Regions from separate parts of the Pseudomonas shahriarae genome, predicted to be linked through region 1. Evidence: predicted binding sites of a transcription regulator. Region 1 holds the regulator's gene; each other region holds the start of a gene.
What was found. The regulator sigma-54, encoded in region 1, starts transcription at its own class of promoters, with help from an activator protein. The targets are predictions, from matches to a motif close to ANTGGCATNNANNTTGCTNT.

Region 1 (5,547 bases):
CCGGCAACCCGGACTCGACGCTGGCCAAGGCCGCCGAAGTGAACCTGAATGTACATGTAGCCCATGAGGCCTGCCCGCTTAACCTGGCGCCCACCTCCTCCACCACCGCCGCCCTGGTCATGGGCGACGCGCTGGCCGTGGCCCTGCTGGAAGCCCGTGGTTTTACCGCCGAAGACTTCGCCTTTTCCCACCCCGGTGGCGCCCTCGGCCGTCGCCTGCTGCTGAAAGTGGAAAACGTGATGCATGCGGGTGACGAGCTGCCACAGGTACAACGTGGCACCCTGCTCAAGGATGCCTTGATGGAAATGACCCGCAAGGGCCTGGGCATGACCGTGATCCTCGAGGCCGACGGGCGCCTGGCCGGGGTCTTCACCGACGGTGACCTGCGTCGCACCCTGGACCGCACCATTGATATCCATACCGCCACCATTGATCAAGTCATGACCCCTCACGGCAAGACCGCCCGCGCCGAAATGCTCGCGGCTGAAGCCCTGAAGATTATGGAAGACCACAAGATCGGCGCCCTGGTGGTGGTCGATGATGCCGATCACCCGATTGGCGCCCTGAACATGCACGATTTGCTGCGCGCGGGAGTGATGTAAATGAACACCGACCTGTTGCAACGGGGCAAGGCCATCAAACTGGCGATTTTCGACGTGGATGGCGTGCTGACCGACGGTCGCCTGTACTTCCTCGAAGACGGCAGCGAATTCAAGACGTTCAATACCCTGGACGGCCAGGGCATCAAGATGCTGATGGCCTCTGGCGTACAAACCGCGATCATCAGTGGTCGCAAGACCCCGGTCGTGGAGCGCCGCGCACAAAACCTGGGGATTCCTTACCTCTACCAGGGCCGTGAGGATAAACTCGTGGTTCTGGACGAGCTTCTTGGCAAACTCAACCTAAGCTATGAGCAGGTCGCCTATCTGGGCGATGATTTGCCTGACTTGCCGGTGATTCGCCGCGTCGGCCTGGGCATGGCTGTAGCCAATGCCGCGTCGTTTGTTCGCGAACACGCCCACGGCATTACCCAGGCCCGTGGCGGCGAAGGCGCCGCCCGCGAGTTCTGCGAACTGATCCTGCGAGCCCAGGGCAGCCTTGAAGCGGCCCACGCCGCCTACTTATAGAGCCCTCTATGCTGAGTAAAAAGATTCGCAACTTCCTGATATTCGGAGCCATCGCCGCGCTGTTCCTCGCTGTGGGCTACTGGAATATCAGCCCGGAGCGCTTCCTCGACCAGCCTGTTGCGCAGGTCGACCAGGGCGCTATCGACTATTACGCCACCAACGCCTACAGCGTGCAGTTCCTGCCTGACGGCAAGGTGCAATACGAAATGACGTCGGACAAGGTCGAACACCTGAAGGCTTCCGAGGTCACATTGCTGACCAATCCGGACCTGAACCTGTATCGCGGCACCGAATTCCCGTGGCACGTCACCAGCAAGCGTGGCGAGGTCAACCCGGACGGCACCGAAGTGGAACTGATCGACTCGGTGCGTGTTGCGCGCACCGACGCCCAGAAGCGCGACACCATCATTACCAGCAGTCGCATGACCGTATTCCCACAGAAGCAATATGCGCAGACCGAGCAAGACGTTAGAATCGACGGCGCTGGCGGTGTATCGACTGGCAAGGGAATGAAAGCGTATTTGAAAGAAAGCAGGATACACCTGCTATCGAACGTAAGAGGACAGTATGAGGCTCGTTAAAACCCTCCCTATTTTGCTCGGTCTGGGCGCAGCACTGGGAAGCGTGAGCGCCTGGGCTCTGCCGAACGATAGCCAGCAACCGATCCACATCCAGGCTGACGATGCGCAGTTGGATGACAAGCAAGGTATCGCGACCTACAAGGGCGACGTCATCATCACCCAAGGTTCGATGAAGATTACCGGTAACACCGTGACCCTGACCCGTACCCCGGCCGGCGACATCGACGTCGTGACTTCGGTGGGCAACCTTGCCTATTTCGAACAGAAGCAAAACGCCGCCGATCCAGGTCCGATCAAAGGCTATGGCGTGACCATCCAGTATCACGCGCCGCAGAACCGTATCGTACTGACTGACCGCGCCAAAGTGATCAGCAGCGACGGCAACTCGACCGAAGGCGAGAAAATCGTCTATGACACCGTCAAGCAAGTCGCCACCGCCGGCCGCGCCAATGGCACCAAGGTCACTGCGCCACGTCCGCGCATCGACATGGTTATCCAGCCGAAGAAGAAGGCCCAGTAATGGCAACCCTGAAAGCCCAGCATCTGGCCAAGGCCTATAAAAGCCGTCAGGTCGTGCGCGACGTCAGCCTGTCGATCGACAGCGGCCAGATCGTCGGCCTGCTTGGCCCCAATGGTGCCGGCAAGACCACCTGCTTCTACATGATCGTCGGCCTGGTCCAGGCGGACCAGGGCCGTGTATTGATCGACGACCTGGACGTCAGCCACCAGCCCATGCACGGCCGTGCGCGGGCCGGTATCGGCTATCTCCCCCAGGAGGCGTCGATCTTCCGCAAACTGTCAGTGTCCGACAACATCATGGCGATCCTGGAAACCCGCAAGGAACTGGATCGCGACGGACGCCGCCAGGAACTGGAAAGCCTGCTGCAGGAGTTCCACATCAACCATATTCGCGACAACCTCGGCATGAGCCTGTCCGGCGGCGAGCGTCGCCGCGTGGAAATCGCCCGCGCCCTGGCCACCGCACCGAAGTTCATCCTGCTGGACGAACCCTTCGCCGGTGTCGACCCGATTTCGGTAGGCGACATCAAGCAGATCATCCATCACCTCAAGGCCAAGGGGATCGGCGTGCTGATCACCGACCACAACGTGCGTGAGACCCTGGATATCTGCGAAACCGCGTATATCGTCAACGACGGCCAACTGATTGCCGAAGGCGACTCCGCCACCATCCTGGCCAACGAACTGGTCAAGGAAGTGTATCTGGGGCACGAGTTCCGCCTGTAAACACTGGGGTGTCAGGACATTCGCCATCAGGCGCGGGAGTCAATAAAAACCTTATTGTTTTTATTGTTACCGCGCTCTAGGCAAAGCCCCCGATATCAGGCATATAATTTGCTTATGTTTGGCGCTCACGCGCCCTGTCGTGGATGGCGCATTGCGCCGGCGAATAAGGTGTTAAGCCCCTGCCATGAAACCATCGCTAGTCCTGAGAATGGGCCAGCAGCTGACGATGACACCGCAGCTGCAACAGGCCATCCGCCTGCTCCAATTGTCGACCCTGGACCTGCAACAGGAAATCCAGGAGGCCCTGGAGTCCAACCCGATGCTCGAACGCCAGGAAGAAGGCGACGACTTCGATAATGCCGACCCACTGGCCGACAACATAGAGCAAAAACCCAATCCCGACGTCCAGGAGCCGTCCTACCAGGAAACCGCACCCACGGTGGATAACCTGGAAGAAGGCGAATGGAACGAACGTATTCCCAATGAACTGCCGGTGGATACGGCCTGGGAAGATGTCTACCAGACCAGCGCCAGCAGCCTGCCCAGCAACGACGATGACGAGTGGGACTTCACCACCCGCACCTCCGTCGGCGAAAGCCTGCAGAGCCACTTGCTGTGGCAACTGAACCTTGCCCCGATGTCCGACACCGATCGCTTGATCGCGGTGACCCTGATCGACTGCATCAACAATCAGGGCTATCTGGACGAGACCCTCGAAGAAATCCTCGAGGCTTTCGACCCGGAACTGGACATCGAGCTGGACGAAATCGAGGCGGTCCTGCACCGCATCCAGCAGTTCGAGCCCGCCGGCATCGGCGCGCGCAACCTCAGCGAGTGCCTGTTGCTGCAACTGCGCCAACTGCCCGCCAAGACACCGTGGCTGGCCGAAGCCCAACGCCTGGTCACCGACTATATCGACCTGCTGGGCAGCCGCGACTACAGCCAGTTGATGCGTCGGATGAAGCTCAAGGAAGATGACCTGCGCCAGATCATCGAACTGGTACAGAGCCTCAACCCGCGTCCCGGCTCGCAGATCGAGTCCAGCGAAGCCGAGTATGTCGTCCCCGACGTGATCGTGCGCAAGGACAACGAGCGCTGGCTGGTGGAGCTGAACCAGGAATCAGTGCCGCGCCTGCGGGTCAACCCGCAATACGCAGGTTTTGTACGCCGGGCCGACACCAGCGCCGACAACACCTTCATGCGCAATCAGTTGCAGGAGGCTCGCTGGTTCATCAAGAGCCTGCAAAGCCGCAACGAGACCCTGATGAAAGTGGCCACCCAGATCGTCGAGCATCAGCGCGGCTTCCTGGAATATGGCGACGAGGCGATGAAACCGTTGGTGCTGCATGACATTGCCGAAGCAGTGGGCATGCACGAATCGACCATTTCCCGGGTCACCACCCAAAAATTCATGCATACCCCACGGGGTATATATGAGCTGAAATACTTTTTCTCCAGCCACGTCAGCACCTCCGAAGGCGGTGAATGCTCGTCCACGGCGATCCGCGCGATCATCAAAAAACTGGTTGCGGCGGAAAATCAGAAAAAGCCGTTGAGTGACAGCAAGATCGCTGGTTTACTGGAGGCACAAGGCATTCAGGTCGCCCGTCGAACCGTCGCCAAGTACCGCGAGTCCCTTGGGATCGCGCCTTCCAGCGAGCGTAAGCGATTGATGTGACGGGCGGGCCATAGCGTTCCAGTGGCGGGTACTCCTACCCGCCGCTTTATGCACTGGCAACGAAGGAGAAGCTGTATGCAAGTCAACATCAGTGGACACCAACTGGAAGTGACCGAACCGCTGCGCGCCTACATCAGCGAGAAACTCAAACGAATTGAGGGGCATTTCGACAAGATCACCAATGTGCAAGTCATCATGTCTGTCGAAAAGCTGAAGCAGAAAATCGAAGCCACCTTGCGTATACCCGGCGGGGAAGTAGTCGCCAATGCAGAGCATTCAGACATGTATGCCGCCATTGACGACCTGACCGACAAGCTGGATCGCCAAATCAAAAAGCATAAGGAAAAGCAGCAGAGCCTTCTTCAAGGCACAGGCCGCTAACACTCCCCACCCATGATTCGACTTGAAACCATCCTGACCCCCGGCCGTTCACTCGTGAACGCGCCGGGTGGCAGTAAAAAGAAAGCCCTCGAACAGATTGCCAACCTGATCAGCCGCGAAGTGCCTGAGCTGGTGATGCAAGATGTATACGAGGCTCTGATTGCTCGTGAAAAACTCGGTTCGACCGGTTTTGGCAACGGCATCGCTATTCCTCATTGCCGCCTAAAAGGCTGTGAAACACCGGTGAGCGCCCTGTTGCACCTGGACGCCCCCACTGATTTCGACGCTATCGACGGCGCCCCGGTTGACCTGCTGTTCGTCCTGCTGGTCCCGGAAGCGGCCACCGATGCACACCTGGAACTGCTCCGGCAGATCGCCAGCATGCTTGACCGTGACGAAGTACGTAAGAAACTGCGTAGCGCCAGCACCAATGAAGCGCTGTATCAGGTTGTCCTGGATGAACAAAGCGGGCAGTAATCATGCGTTTGATCATCGTCAGCGGGCGTTCCGGCTCAGGTAAAAGTACGGCCCTCAA
Region 2 (5,547 bases), 1.4 Mb from region 1:
GCAACGTTGTACAGCAGCTCTTTGTCCAGACGTTCCTTGATGTTACGGGAAGTCACGAACTTGCCTTCTTTACCGCAGAAAGGCGAGTCGTTTACCTGGAAGGTCATGGAAACGGTTGGCTCGTCAACGGTCAGAGGCTTCATCGCCTCGACAGTGTCCGGCTGGCACAGGGTGTCGGAGATGAACAGCGAGTCCATACCGCTTACGCACACGATGTCGCCGGCGAAAGCTTCTTCAACGTCGATACGGTGCAGACCGTGGTGACCCATCAGCTTCAGGATACGACCGTTACGCTTCTTGCCGTCGGCGCCGATAGCCACAACCGGGGTGTTCGGCTTGACGCTACCACGAGCGATACGGCCAACGCCGATAACACCCAGGAAGCTGTTGTAGTCCAGTGCCGAGATTTGCATCTGGAACGGACCGTCACGGTCAACCTTCGGAGGTGGCACGTGGTCAACGATCGCCTGGTACAGCGGGGTCATGTCTTCCGCCATGGCGGTGTGTTCCAGACCGGCAATACCGTTCAGGGCAGAGGCGTAGATCACTTGGAAATCAAGTTGCTCTTCGGTAGCACCCAGGTTGTCGAACAGGTCGAAGATCTGGTCCAGAACCCAGTCCGGACGCGCGCCTGGACGGTCAACCTTGTTGATGCACACGATCGGACGCAGGCCGGCTTCGAAAGCCTTCTTGGTCACGAAACGGGTTTGCGGCATAGGGCCGTCTTGGGCATCAACCAGCAGCAGAACGGAGTCAACCATCGACATTACGCGTTCTACTTCGCCGCCGAAGTCGGCGTGGCCCGGGGTGTCCACGATGTTGATGTGGTAGCCGTTCCAGTTGATAGCGGTGTTTTTTGCCAGGATGGTAATACCGCGCTCTTTTTCCTGGTCGTTGGAGTCCATCACGCGCTCGTCGTTGAGCTCGTTGCGCTCCAGGGTGCCGGATTGACGCAGGAGTTTGTCTACCAGGGTGGTTTTACCATGGTCAACGTGGGCAATGATGGCGATGTTACGTAGATTTTCGATCACTTGTGTATCTCGATCAGAGGATTCGGTGTGCTGACAGGTCGTGGCAGCGATTAACAGTAGAGTCAGGCCTTGCCGTTACAGCTTGACGGCAGAGTCGGGGGGCCGGTGACGCAGGCCACAGGCAAACAGCCCCGGGCTCTTAGCTCGGTCGATAAACGCGCACATTGGCATATCCCTCACTGAGCAAATGGTGGGCATGCAGGCGACTCATCACGCCTTTGTCGCAATACAGCAGGTACTGACGGCTGTTATCCAGTTCCTTGAAACGCGCGTTCAGTGCATAGAACGGCAGCGTTTGCACGTCGATGCCAGCGATTTCCAGTGGCTCATCTTCAGCGGCATCCGGGTGACGGATGTCGATGACGATCTGGCCGGCCAGGGCTTCGCTGACTTCTTCGATCTGCACATCCTGGCCCAATTCATCGATTACCCGATCAATCGGCACCAGTTTGGCGTTCTCGAGCGCTCGCTCCAGAATCGCCATGTCGAATTCTTTCTCTTCATGCTCCACGCGGTAGCGCTTGGCATGGGTCTTGGGGTTCACCGAGATGACCCCGCAGTACTCTGGCATGTGCTTGGCGAAATCAGCGGTGCCGATTTCGTTGGCCAGGTCGATGATGTCTTGCTTGTGGCTGGCGATCAGCGGGCGCAAAACCAGCTTGTCGGTCACACAGTCGATCACGGACAGGTTCGGCAGGGTCTGGCTGGAGACCTGGGAAATCGCCTCGCCGGTAACCAGCGCTTCGATTTGCAGGCGGTCGGCGATTTTCGACGCTGCGCGCAACATCATACGCTTCAATACGACGCCCATATGACCGTTATCGACTTTTCCGAGAATTTCTCCCAGGACTTCCTCGAACGGTACGCTGACAAACAGCACGCGCTGGGAGCTGCCGTACTTCTTCCAGATATAGTGCGCGACTTCCATCACGCCCAATTCATGTGCACGCCCGCCCAGGTTAAAGAAGCAGAAGTGGCTCATCAGGCCGCGGCGCATGATCTGGTAGGCCGCCACGGTGGAGTCGAAACCGCCGGACATCAGTACCAGGGTCTGCTCCAGCGCGCCCAGCGGATAGCCGCCGATGCTGTTGTGCTGGTTGTGGATCACAAACAACCGTTGGTCGCGAATTTCGATGCGCACTTCGATTTGCGGCTCTTTAAGCGAAATTCCAGCGGCGCCGCACTCGCGACGCAGCTTGCTGCCGACGTATTTCTCGACATCCATGGAGCTGAACGGGTGCTTGCCGGCACGCTTGCAACGCACTGAAAAAATCTTGCCTTCAAGGCTGTTGCCGAAGTGCAGTTTGCATTTTTCAGTGATGTCGTCGAAATCGCCCAGCGGGTACTCGTCGACCTGCAGGAAGTGCGCGATGCCCGGCATGCAGCTCAGGCGCTCGGTCATGTCTTTCAAGGCTTTGGCGTCAGTAATGCGGGTTTCCAGCTCGAGATTGTCCCACACACCGTTCACCACCACAGCCGGGTCCAGGTCACGGAGCACGGCGCGGATATTCTTGGCCAATTGACGGATGAAACGCATCCGTACCGGTCGGCTCTTGATGGTGATTTCGGGGAAGACTTTAACGATTAATTTCATGGAAACAGCGCGCGCAGGGCCAGCCGAAAAAGGGGGGCGCGGATTATAGCGGAAATCGCTCAAGGTTTGACCAGTTAATATACAAACGGCACACCATGCACCAAACAGGTGCATTTACAGGCAGTTGCGCTACATTGCAGTGCGCAATTTTTGCCGTTTTTTCGATTTGCACCTTTATAGGGGCGATTTTGAGGCAAAAAACCCATGTCGGGGCACTGGCATGCAATTTGCTCTCTTGTGAGGCAGGTTGCCATGGCGGACTATCCGCGCCGGCATCACCCACATTCTAAGGGCTACTCCACTACCCAAGCCCGAAGCCACCCGGAGGACACTATGTCGAAGTCGGTTCAACTCATCAAAGATCATGACGTTAAATGGATTGATCTGCGCTTCACGGACACCAAAGGCACTCAGCACCACGTGACCATGCCGGCTCGCGATGCGCTGGATGACGCCTTCTTCGAAGAAGGCAAAATGTTCGACGGCTCCTCCATTGCTGGCTGGAAAGGCATCGAAGCCTCCGACATGATCCTGATGCCGGACGACTCCACCGCCGTACTCGATCCGTTCACCGAAGAGCCGACCCTGATCATCGTCTGCGACGTGATCGAGCCTTCGACCATGCAAGGCTACGACCGCGACCCACGTGCGATCGCCAAGCGTGCCGAGGAATACCTGAAGTCCACCGGTATCGGTGACACCGTATTCGTGGGCCCGGAACCAGAATTCTTCATCTTCGACCAAGTAAAGTTCAAGTCCGACATCTCCGGCTCGATGTTCAAGATCTACTCCGAACAAGGTTCGTGGATGTCCGACCAGGACGTGGAAGGCGGCAACCATGGCCACCGTCCAGGTATCAAAGGTGGTTACTTCCCGGTTCCGCCGTTCGACCACGACCACGAAATCCGTACCTCCATGTGCAACGCCATGGAAGACATGGGCCTGGTCATCGAAGTGCACCACCACGAAGTGGCCACTGCCGGCCAGAACGAAATCGGTGTGAAGTTCAACACCCTGGTGGCCAAGGCTGACGAAGTCCAGACCCTGAAGTACTGCGTACACAACACTGCCGTTGCCTATGGCCGTACCGCTACCTTCATGCCTAAGCCACTGTACGGCGATAACGGTTCGGGTATGCACGTTCACCTGTCCATCGCCAAAGATGGCAAGAACACCTTCGCTGGCGAAGGTTATGCCGGCCTGTCCGACACTGCCCTGTACTTCATCGGCGGTATCATCAAGCACGGTAAGGCCCTGAACGGCTTCACCAACCCGTCGACCAACTCCTACAAGCGTCTGGTCCCAGGTTTCGAAGCACCGGTAATGCTGGCCTACTCGGCTCGCAACCGTTCCGCGTCGATCCGTATTCCTTACGTGTCCAGCCCTCGCGCTCGCCGTATCGAAGCACGCTTCCCGGATCCAGCAGCCAACCCGTACCTGGGCTTTGCTGCACTGCTGATGGCTGGCCTGGACGGCATCCAGAACAAGATCCACCCAGGCGACGCCGCCGACAAGAACTTGTACGACCTGCCGCCTGAAGAGGCCAAAGAGATCCCACAAGTGTGCGGCAGCCTGAAAGAAGCCCTGGAAGAGCTGGATAAGGGCCGTGCGTTCCTGACCAAAGGCGGCGTGTTCAGCGACGACTTTATCGACGCCTACATCGCCCTGAAAAGCGAAGAAGAAATCAAGGTCCGCACCTTCGTACACCCACTGGAATACGAGCTGTACTACAGCTGCTGATCCGGTAGCGCTGCTTAACGTGGCGTGACAAAAAAGACCTCCTTCGGGAGGTCTTTTTTTTGCCTGAAACAATGACTATCCACCTTTGCAAACCCCATCAGAACTGTAGGAGCTGGCTTGCCTGCGATAGCGGTGTATCTGTCACATCACGACTGACTGAACCACCGCTATCGCAGGCAAGCCAGCTCCTACAGTTTGACTGGGGTTTTTCAGGAAATATTTGATCGCTGAACAGAATGTGGGAATTCGCACTATATTGGTGCGATAGGTTGCACCCTTGCCCACCCATCAACCCATTTTGGGTCGAAATCTCCCGAGAGAGCTGGCCGAACGCCATAGTTTCGCGCCTAAAGCCCCCATTTCAGGGCTTTTACGCTTCTTTTCGGAGCCTTGGTTTGGTTTTTGCATTTTCCTGGTATCAGCGTGTGCCTCAAGCCCACGCCTTGCTCCAAAAGAGGTCCTAATGACCATCAGCGACGCACTGCACCGCTTGCTACTCGACAACCTGACCACCGCGACCATTCTGCTCAATGACGAACTGCGCCTTGAGTACATGAACCCCGCGGCGGAGATGCTCCTGGCCATCAGCGGTCAGCGCAGCCATGGGCAATTTATCAGCGAGCTGTTCACCGAGTCCGCCGAGGCCTTGAGTTCCTTGCGCCAGGCCGTGGAGCAGGCCCACCCGTTTACCAAGCGTGAAGCGATGCTCACGGCCCTCACCGGCCAGACCCTGACCGTCGACTACGCGGTAACGCCGATCCTGAGCCACGGCGCCACCTTGCTGCTGCTGGAAGTGCATCCCCGGGATCGCCTGCTGCGCATCACCAAGGAAGAAGCCCAGCTGTCCAAGCAGGAAACCAGCAAGATGCTGGTGCGCGGCCTGGCCCATGAGATCAAGAACCCGTTGGGCGGGATTCGCGGCGCCGCACAGTTGCTGGCCCGCGAGCTGCCGGATGAGAACCTCAAGGACTACACCAACGTCATCATCGAAGAAGCCGACCGCCTGCGTAACCTGGTGGACCGCATGCTCGGCTCCAACAAGCTGCCGTCGCTGGCGATGACCAATATCCATGAGGTACTGGAGCGCGTCTGCCAGTTGGTGGAGGCCGAAAGCCAGGGCTGCATCACCCTGGTGCGCGACTATGACCCGAGCATTCCCGATGTCCTGATCGACCGCGAGCA
Region 3 (5,547 bases), 730 kb from region 1:
TGGCCGCCGCCATTGGCCTGCAGCCAGCGATTTTGCGCGAGCAACAGGCGGTCCAGGGCCTGGGCCACGCCCCAGGTTTGCGGCGTGGCGTAGTAGTCCAGGGCCAGGGCCTGCAAGGTCGAGCGCGCGGCCAGGCCGCCGTCGGCGCATTGGCTGACACCATCGGCGATGGCACACAGATAGCCCTTGCTCGCGGCCAGCTCCGGGGCCGGGGTGACCAGGCGCAGGGCGTCCTGGTTTTCCGCGCGCGGCCCAATGGCGCTGGCCTGGGCCACGCTCAGTTGCAGGCTCATCAGACCCGCGCTGCGGTGACGGCAGCCGAACCCCAGGTGGTCCTCCAGCGCCGCTTCACGCCATACAGGCCGAACCACGCCAGCACGCCCAGGCTGGCGAATAGCCACAACGCCAACTGATAGCTGCCGGTGCTTTGCTTGATTGCACCCATACCCGCCGCCAGGGCGAAACCGCCGATACCGCCGGCCATGCCGATCAACCCGGTCATCACGCCGATCTCCCGGCGAAAGCGCTGGGGCACCAACTGGAAGACCGCGCCGTTACCGGCCCCCAGGCCGAGCATGGTGCATACGAACAGGGCCAGTGCAGCGTAGGAACTCGGTAGGTTGAAGCCCACTGCCGCGATGCACACCACCGCCACGCCGTACATACCCAGCAGGGTGCGGATCCCGCCGAAGCGGTCGGCCAGGGCACCGCCCAGGGGCCGCATCAGGCTGCCGCCGAACACACAGGCGGCGGTGTAGTAGCCGGCAGTGACCGGGCTCAAGCCATATTGGTCGTTGAAGTAGCCGGGCAGGGCGCTGGCCAGGCCGATAAAGCCACCGAAGGTCACGCTGTAGAAGAACATGAACCACCAACTGTCGCGGTCGCCCAGGGCCTTGAAGTAGTCGGCCATGGATTTGGCTTTCGGTCGCTCAGGGGCATTGCGCGCCAGCCAGGCGAATACGATCAAGGTCAGGACCAGCGGGATCAGGGCAAAGCCAAACACGTTGCTCCAGCCAAAGGCGGCGGCGATCAGCGGCGCCAGCAATGCGGCGAACACCGTGCCGGAATTGCCCGCACCGGCGATGCCCATGGCCTTGCCCTGGTGTTCGGCGGGGTACCACTGGGAGGCCAACGGCAGGGCCACGGCAAACGAGGCCCCGGCCATGCCGAGAAACAGCCCCAGCAGCAGCGCCTGTTCATAACTGTGGATCCCCAGTTTCCAGGCACAGAACAGCGCCACAATCACGATCACCTGGCCGATCAGGCCGGCGGTCTTGGGCGACAACTTGTCTGCCAGCATGCCCATCAAGAAGCGCAGGATCGCGCCCGCCAGGATCGGTGTGGCAACCATCAGCCCGCGTTGCTGGGTGGTCAGTTGCAGGTCGGCGGCGATCTGCACCGCCAGCGGGCCCAATAGATACCAGACCATGAAACTCAGGTCGAAATACAGGAACGCGGCAAACAAGGTCGGGGTGTGCCCGGATTTCCAGAAGCTTGATTTCATCACGCACCTCAGATTGGGGATCTTGTAGAAGGCCTGGTGATGGAACGGCCAGCGAAGGCCGCCCCACCCAAACGAAAAAACGCCGCCACCGGGTTCGCCTGGGCAAACCGGATGTGCGACGTCTTTGTCGTGGAGGGGCAACCGCCGTTGGTTACCTGGGATGTTTGGTTTGCAAGTCTTGCGCCAATCGGGACACTGCCATCGCGGGCAAGCCCGTTTCCACAGTGGGCGAGGGTAGTTGTGTGTCTCAGCCTAACAATTCACTCATGGCAATAATCTGCTCGGCCACCTGGATCAACTTCTGCTGGCGGCTCATGGCTTGGCGGCGCATCAGGGTGTAGGCCTGTTCTTCATTGCAGTCCTTCATTTTCATCAGCAAACCCTTGGCCAGCTCGATGCGCTTGCGTTCCGCCAGTTGCTGGTCGCGGGCCTGCAGCTGCGCACGCAGGGCCTGATCGCTCTCGAAGCGTGCCATGGCCACATCGAGGATCGGCTGCAGGCGCTGGGCCTGGATGCCCTCGACGATGTAGGCACTGACCCCGGACTTGATTGCCTGGCGCATCACGTTGGGGTCATGTTCGTCGGTAAACATCACGATGGGGCGGGGCTGGTCACGGCTGACCAGCACCACTTGCTCCATCACATCGCGGCCGGGTGACTCGGTATCGATCAGAATCACATCCGGGCGCACCGTTTCGACGCGCGCCGGCAGGTCGATGGTCAGGCCGGACTCGTCGATCACCTCAAAACCGGCCTCGGTCAGTGCACTTTTAAGGCGCCCGACTTTACGCGGGGTGTCATTGATCAGCAGGATTCGCAACATGGCTGGCCTCCCATCAGCGCAAGGCGTGGCGGACGACATCGTCGGCCAGGGCATGCAGGCGGAAGCTACGGGCGTAGGCGGCCGGGTCTGAGCCATCCCAGACCTTGCCGTCGATCAATTGGCTGCTGCGCATGTCCGCGCCCCAGGCTGCCACACCCACCGCCGTCGCGGCCTGGCGATAAAGGTCCAGTTGCTGCACCTGCCGGGCAACGGCGAGGTAGTCAGGGTCGTCACGCAGCAGGCCCCAGCGGCGGAACTGGGTCATGAACCACATGCCGTCGGACAGGTACGGCAGGTTGACCTCGCCACCGCCATGGAAGCGCAACGCGTGCACGTCTTGCCAGTGGTTGCCCAGGCCATCGTCATAAGCCCCGAGCAGGCGCGGTTCGATGCAGTCGAGTGGGGCGTCCAGATATTCCCTGGCGCTGAGCAGTTGCGCGGTGGAGCGGCGGTTCTCCAGGCTGTCGTCGATAAAACGGCTGGCCTCCAGGATCGCCATTACCAGCACGCGGGCGGTGTTGGGGTATTGCTCGACAAACGCCTGGGTGCAGCCCAGGACTTTTTCCGGGTGATCCGGCCAGATCGCCTGGCTGGTGGCCAGGGTAAAGCCCTGGTTCTGCTGCACCGCGCTGGCGCACCAGGGTTCGCCCACACACAGGCCGTCAATCCGCCCGGCCTGCAAGTGCGCGACCATCTGCGGCGGCGGCACCACCACACTCTCGACATCGCGCAGCGGATGAATGCCTTGGCTGGCCAGCCAGTAATACAACCACATGGCGTGGGTGCCGGTGGGAAACGTCTGGGCGAAGGTGAGTTTTGTCCGGCTTTGGTGCACCTTGCGCGCCAGTGCCTCAGGACTGGTCACGCCCTGGTGCTGCAGGCCCTGGGACAAGTTGATGCCCTGGCCGTTCTGGTTCAGGCCCATCAGCACCGCCATGTCGGTTGGTGCCACGCCGCCGATGCCCAGGTGCACCGCATAGATCAGGCCATACAGGCTGTGGGCGGCGTCCAGTTCGCCGCTGACCAGCTTGTCGCGCAGGCCGGCCCAGGATGACTGGCGCTTGAGGTTCAGCGTCAGCCCGTACGGCTGGGCAAACCCTTGGGTCGCCGCGACCACCAGCGAGGCGCAATCGCTCAAGGCCATGAAGCCCAGGTCGAGGCTGCTCTTTTCCGGGGCATCGCTGCCGTTGACCCAGGCCAGGGGGTTATTGGCCTGGCTGTTGCCCACCTGATCACTCATCAACACCTACCTTCTGTGTGAAAAAAGGCGTCGTTCCGTAGGGCGGCTTGCAAGCCTCCTGCAGGTAACGACGCCTTTGTCCTTGAGCCCGTTCCGTCGTTGGTGCGGGCCGCGATACACAAGACAAAGCAAGGCACATGCCACGGCGCAGGGCGAGCCGTGGTTGATCAGGTTTTCATCAAGATTGCATTGCGCGGGCCTTTCACTATGGCGCTCCTTTGGGCAACACCCTTCAGGAAACCCCGCGTGCTTCTTGATCAATCTATCGCAGCGACCTGCAATGCCTTTTTGCAGCGCTGGCTGCTGGGCGGGCTGTTGATGCTCGCTGCCCTGCCAGCCATGGGCGCGACCTACCTGGCGTTGGATGAAAGCCTTTCGGGCTTCTTCACTCGACTTGCGGTGCCCTTGGGGCAGCCCATCGTGGTCAGCAAGCGGGCGGCGGGCAAGCGCATCACCGGGCAATTTGATTTTGCCGACGCGCAAGCGGTCCTCGAGACGGTGGCGTTGCAGCACGAATTGATCTGGTACAGCGACGGCCAGGTGCTACATCTCTACGACGCCAGCGAGGCCAAGAGTTCCGGGGTGATTCTGCGGCACATGAGCGTCGACAGATTGCGTGTGGTCATGCGGCGCGCGGGGCTCGACGAGGCGCGCTACCCGCTGCGCAAGGCCGGTGCGCGATTGTTTTATGTGTCCGGGCCCGCCAATTATGTCGATCACGTATTGCGCCTGGCCCAACTGATGGACCGCCAACGCCCGGCACGGCGCCAGGCGTTGCCGGAAGTCGGTGTCGTGCAGGTGCTGAATCATGACGTGGCAGACCACCAGTACGACATGGGGCTGCAAAAAATCACCGTGCCCGGCATGGCAACGCTGGTCGAGCGTCGGCTTGCCGAGCTTGGGCGCAAGGCCGGCACTGGCGCAGCGGTAATCGCCTACCCACAGGTCAACAGCCTGTTGATCAAGGGAAGCGCGCAGCAGTTGCGGTTTATCAAAGAACTGGTGGCTGAACTGGATATACCCACGCCTCCCGTGATGGGCTCTGTTTCGACCCCCCTGAGCTCTGATCAATACGAGCGCGTCCGGCGTGCATTTGCTCGCATCGCCGAGCAATGAAAGCAGGCATTACCCATGGCGAACGGGGGCTGTTGACCTCGAAAGTTCCTACGAAACACTCCCGGAAAACTTCGAAGCACAGGGTTTTTTCCTAACGTGCAATTGGCTGCGGGTTTCTATAGTCGCGATATCTCCAGGCGGTGCGATATCAATATTCAAGGCGCCGCGTATGTCAGACAGGAACAGAGGTTTGCATGGTTGCTGCAGTTGAGGGCTTGGTCAGGGGCTCCCTCGCCTTTGGTCATTGGAAGTTGCAGGGTGATGGCCGGCTGACCGCCGAAGGTCGCGACATTCAGTTACCCCCCAAGGAGTGTCATGTGTTGCGCTTGTTGCTGGCCACGCCCGGCGTATTGGTGACCAAGGACTACCTGCTGGAGCAGGTCTGGCCCCATATCGACATCGCCGAAGAGTCCCTGACCCGTTGTATCTACTCATTGCGCAAGCAATTGGAGGGCGACAGGCGGTTGATCGCGACAGTGTATGGCCGCGGTTATCGCTTCAATGGCCGGGTAAGGGTGCTCGAGCGGCATGGCCAGGCAGCGCAAGGTGCGGGTGCTCCACGGCGTGCTTGCCCGGCCTGTGGCTGGTACGCCGAAGCGGCTGTCGAGCAGGCATGAAACGAGCCTGCAGGCTGGGGCTGCTGTTACTTATCCTGGGCAAGGCGAGTGAGGCCAGGGCTTATTGTTGGGCTGAGGCCGCCCGCCAATACGATATCGAGCCGGAGTTACTGCAAGCCATTGCCGCCGTGGAGTCCGGCTATCGCGCCGAGGCCATGAACTACAGCAATAACAATGGCAGCCGTGACATCGGCCTGATGCAGATCAACAGCATTCATCTGCCGCGCCTGCTCAAGCAGGGGATTAC

Region 2: the regulator sigma-54 is predicted to act here: its motif matches at 2,840-2,859, upstream of glnA (glutamate--ammonia ligase).
Region 3: the regulator sigma-54 is predicted to act here: its motif matches at 3,693-3,712, upstream of HU773_RS19990 (CmpA/NrtA family ABC transporter substrate-binding protein).

What each region holds. Positions count from the first base shown of each region.
Region 1 covers NZ_CP077085.1:5,242,928-5,248,474, forward strand. Annotated here, with positions in the region: gene HU773_RS23395 (KpsF/GutQ family sugar-phosphate isomerase) at 1-602, shown strand, start outside; gene HU773_RS23400 (KdsC family phosphatase) at 603-1,127, shown strand; gene lptC (LPS export ABC transporter periplasmic protein LptC) at 1,136-1,708, shown strand; gene lptA (lipopolysaccharide transport periplasmic protein LptA) at 1,695-2,228, shown strand; gene lptB (LPS export ABC transporter ATP-binding protein) at 2,228-2,953, shown strand; gene HU773_RS23420 (RNA polymerase factor sigma-54) at 3,138-4,631, shown strand; gene hpf (ribosome hibernation-promoting factor, HPF/YfiA family) at 4,707-5,012, shown strand; gene ptsN (PTS IIA-like nitrogen regulatory protein PtsN) at 5,025-5,489, shown strand; gene rapZ (RNase adapter RapZ) at 5,492-5,547, shown strand, end outside.
Region 2 covers NZ_CP077085.1:539,308-544,854, reverse strand. Annotated here, with positions in the region: gene typA (translational GTPase TypA) at 1-1,031, opposite strand, end outside; gene thiI (tRNA uracil 4-sulfurtransferase ThiI) at 1,171-2,625, opposite strand; gene glnA (glutamate--ammonia ligase) at 2,959-4,365, shown strand; gene glnL (nitrogen regulation protein NR(II)) at 4,829-5,547, shown strand, end outside.
Region 3 covers NZ_CP077085.1:4,510,998-4,516,544, reverse strand. Annotated here, with positions in the region: gene HU773_RS20005 (bifunctional protein-serine/threonine kinase/phosphatase) at 1-293, opposite strand, end outside; gene HU773_RS20000 (nitrate/nitrite transporter) at 293-1,504, opposite strand; gene HU773_RS19995 (ANTAR domain-containing response regulator) at 1,752-2,327, opposite strand; gene HU773_RS19990 (CmpA/NrtA family ABC transporter substrate-binding protein) at 2,341-3,567, opposite strand; gene HU773_RS19985 (secretin N-terminal domain-containing protein) at 3,814-4,683, shown strand; gene HU773_RS19980 (winged helix-turn-helix domain-containing protein) at 4,878-5,300, shown strand; gene HU773_RS19975 (transglycosylase SLT domain-containing protein) at 5,297-5,547, shown strand, end outside.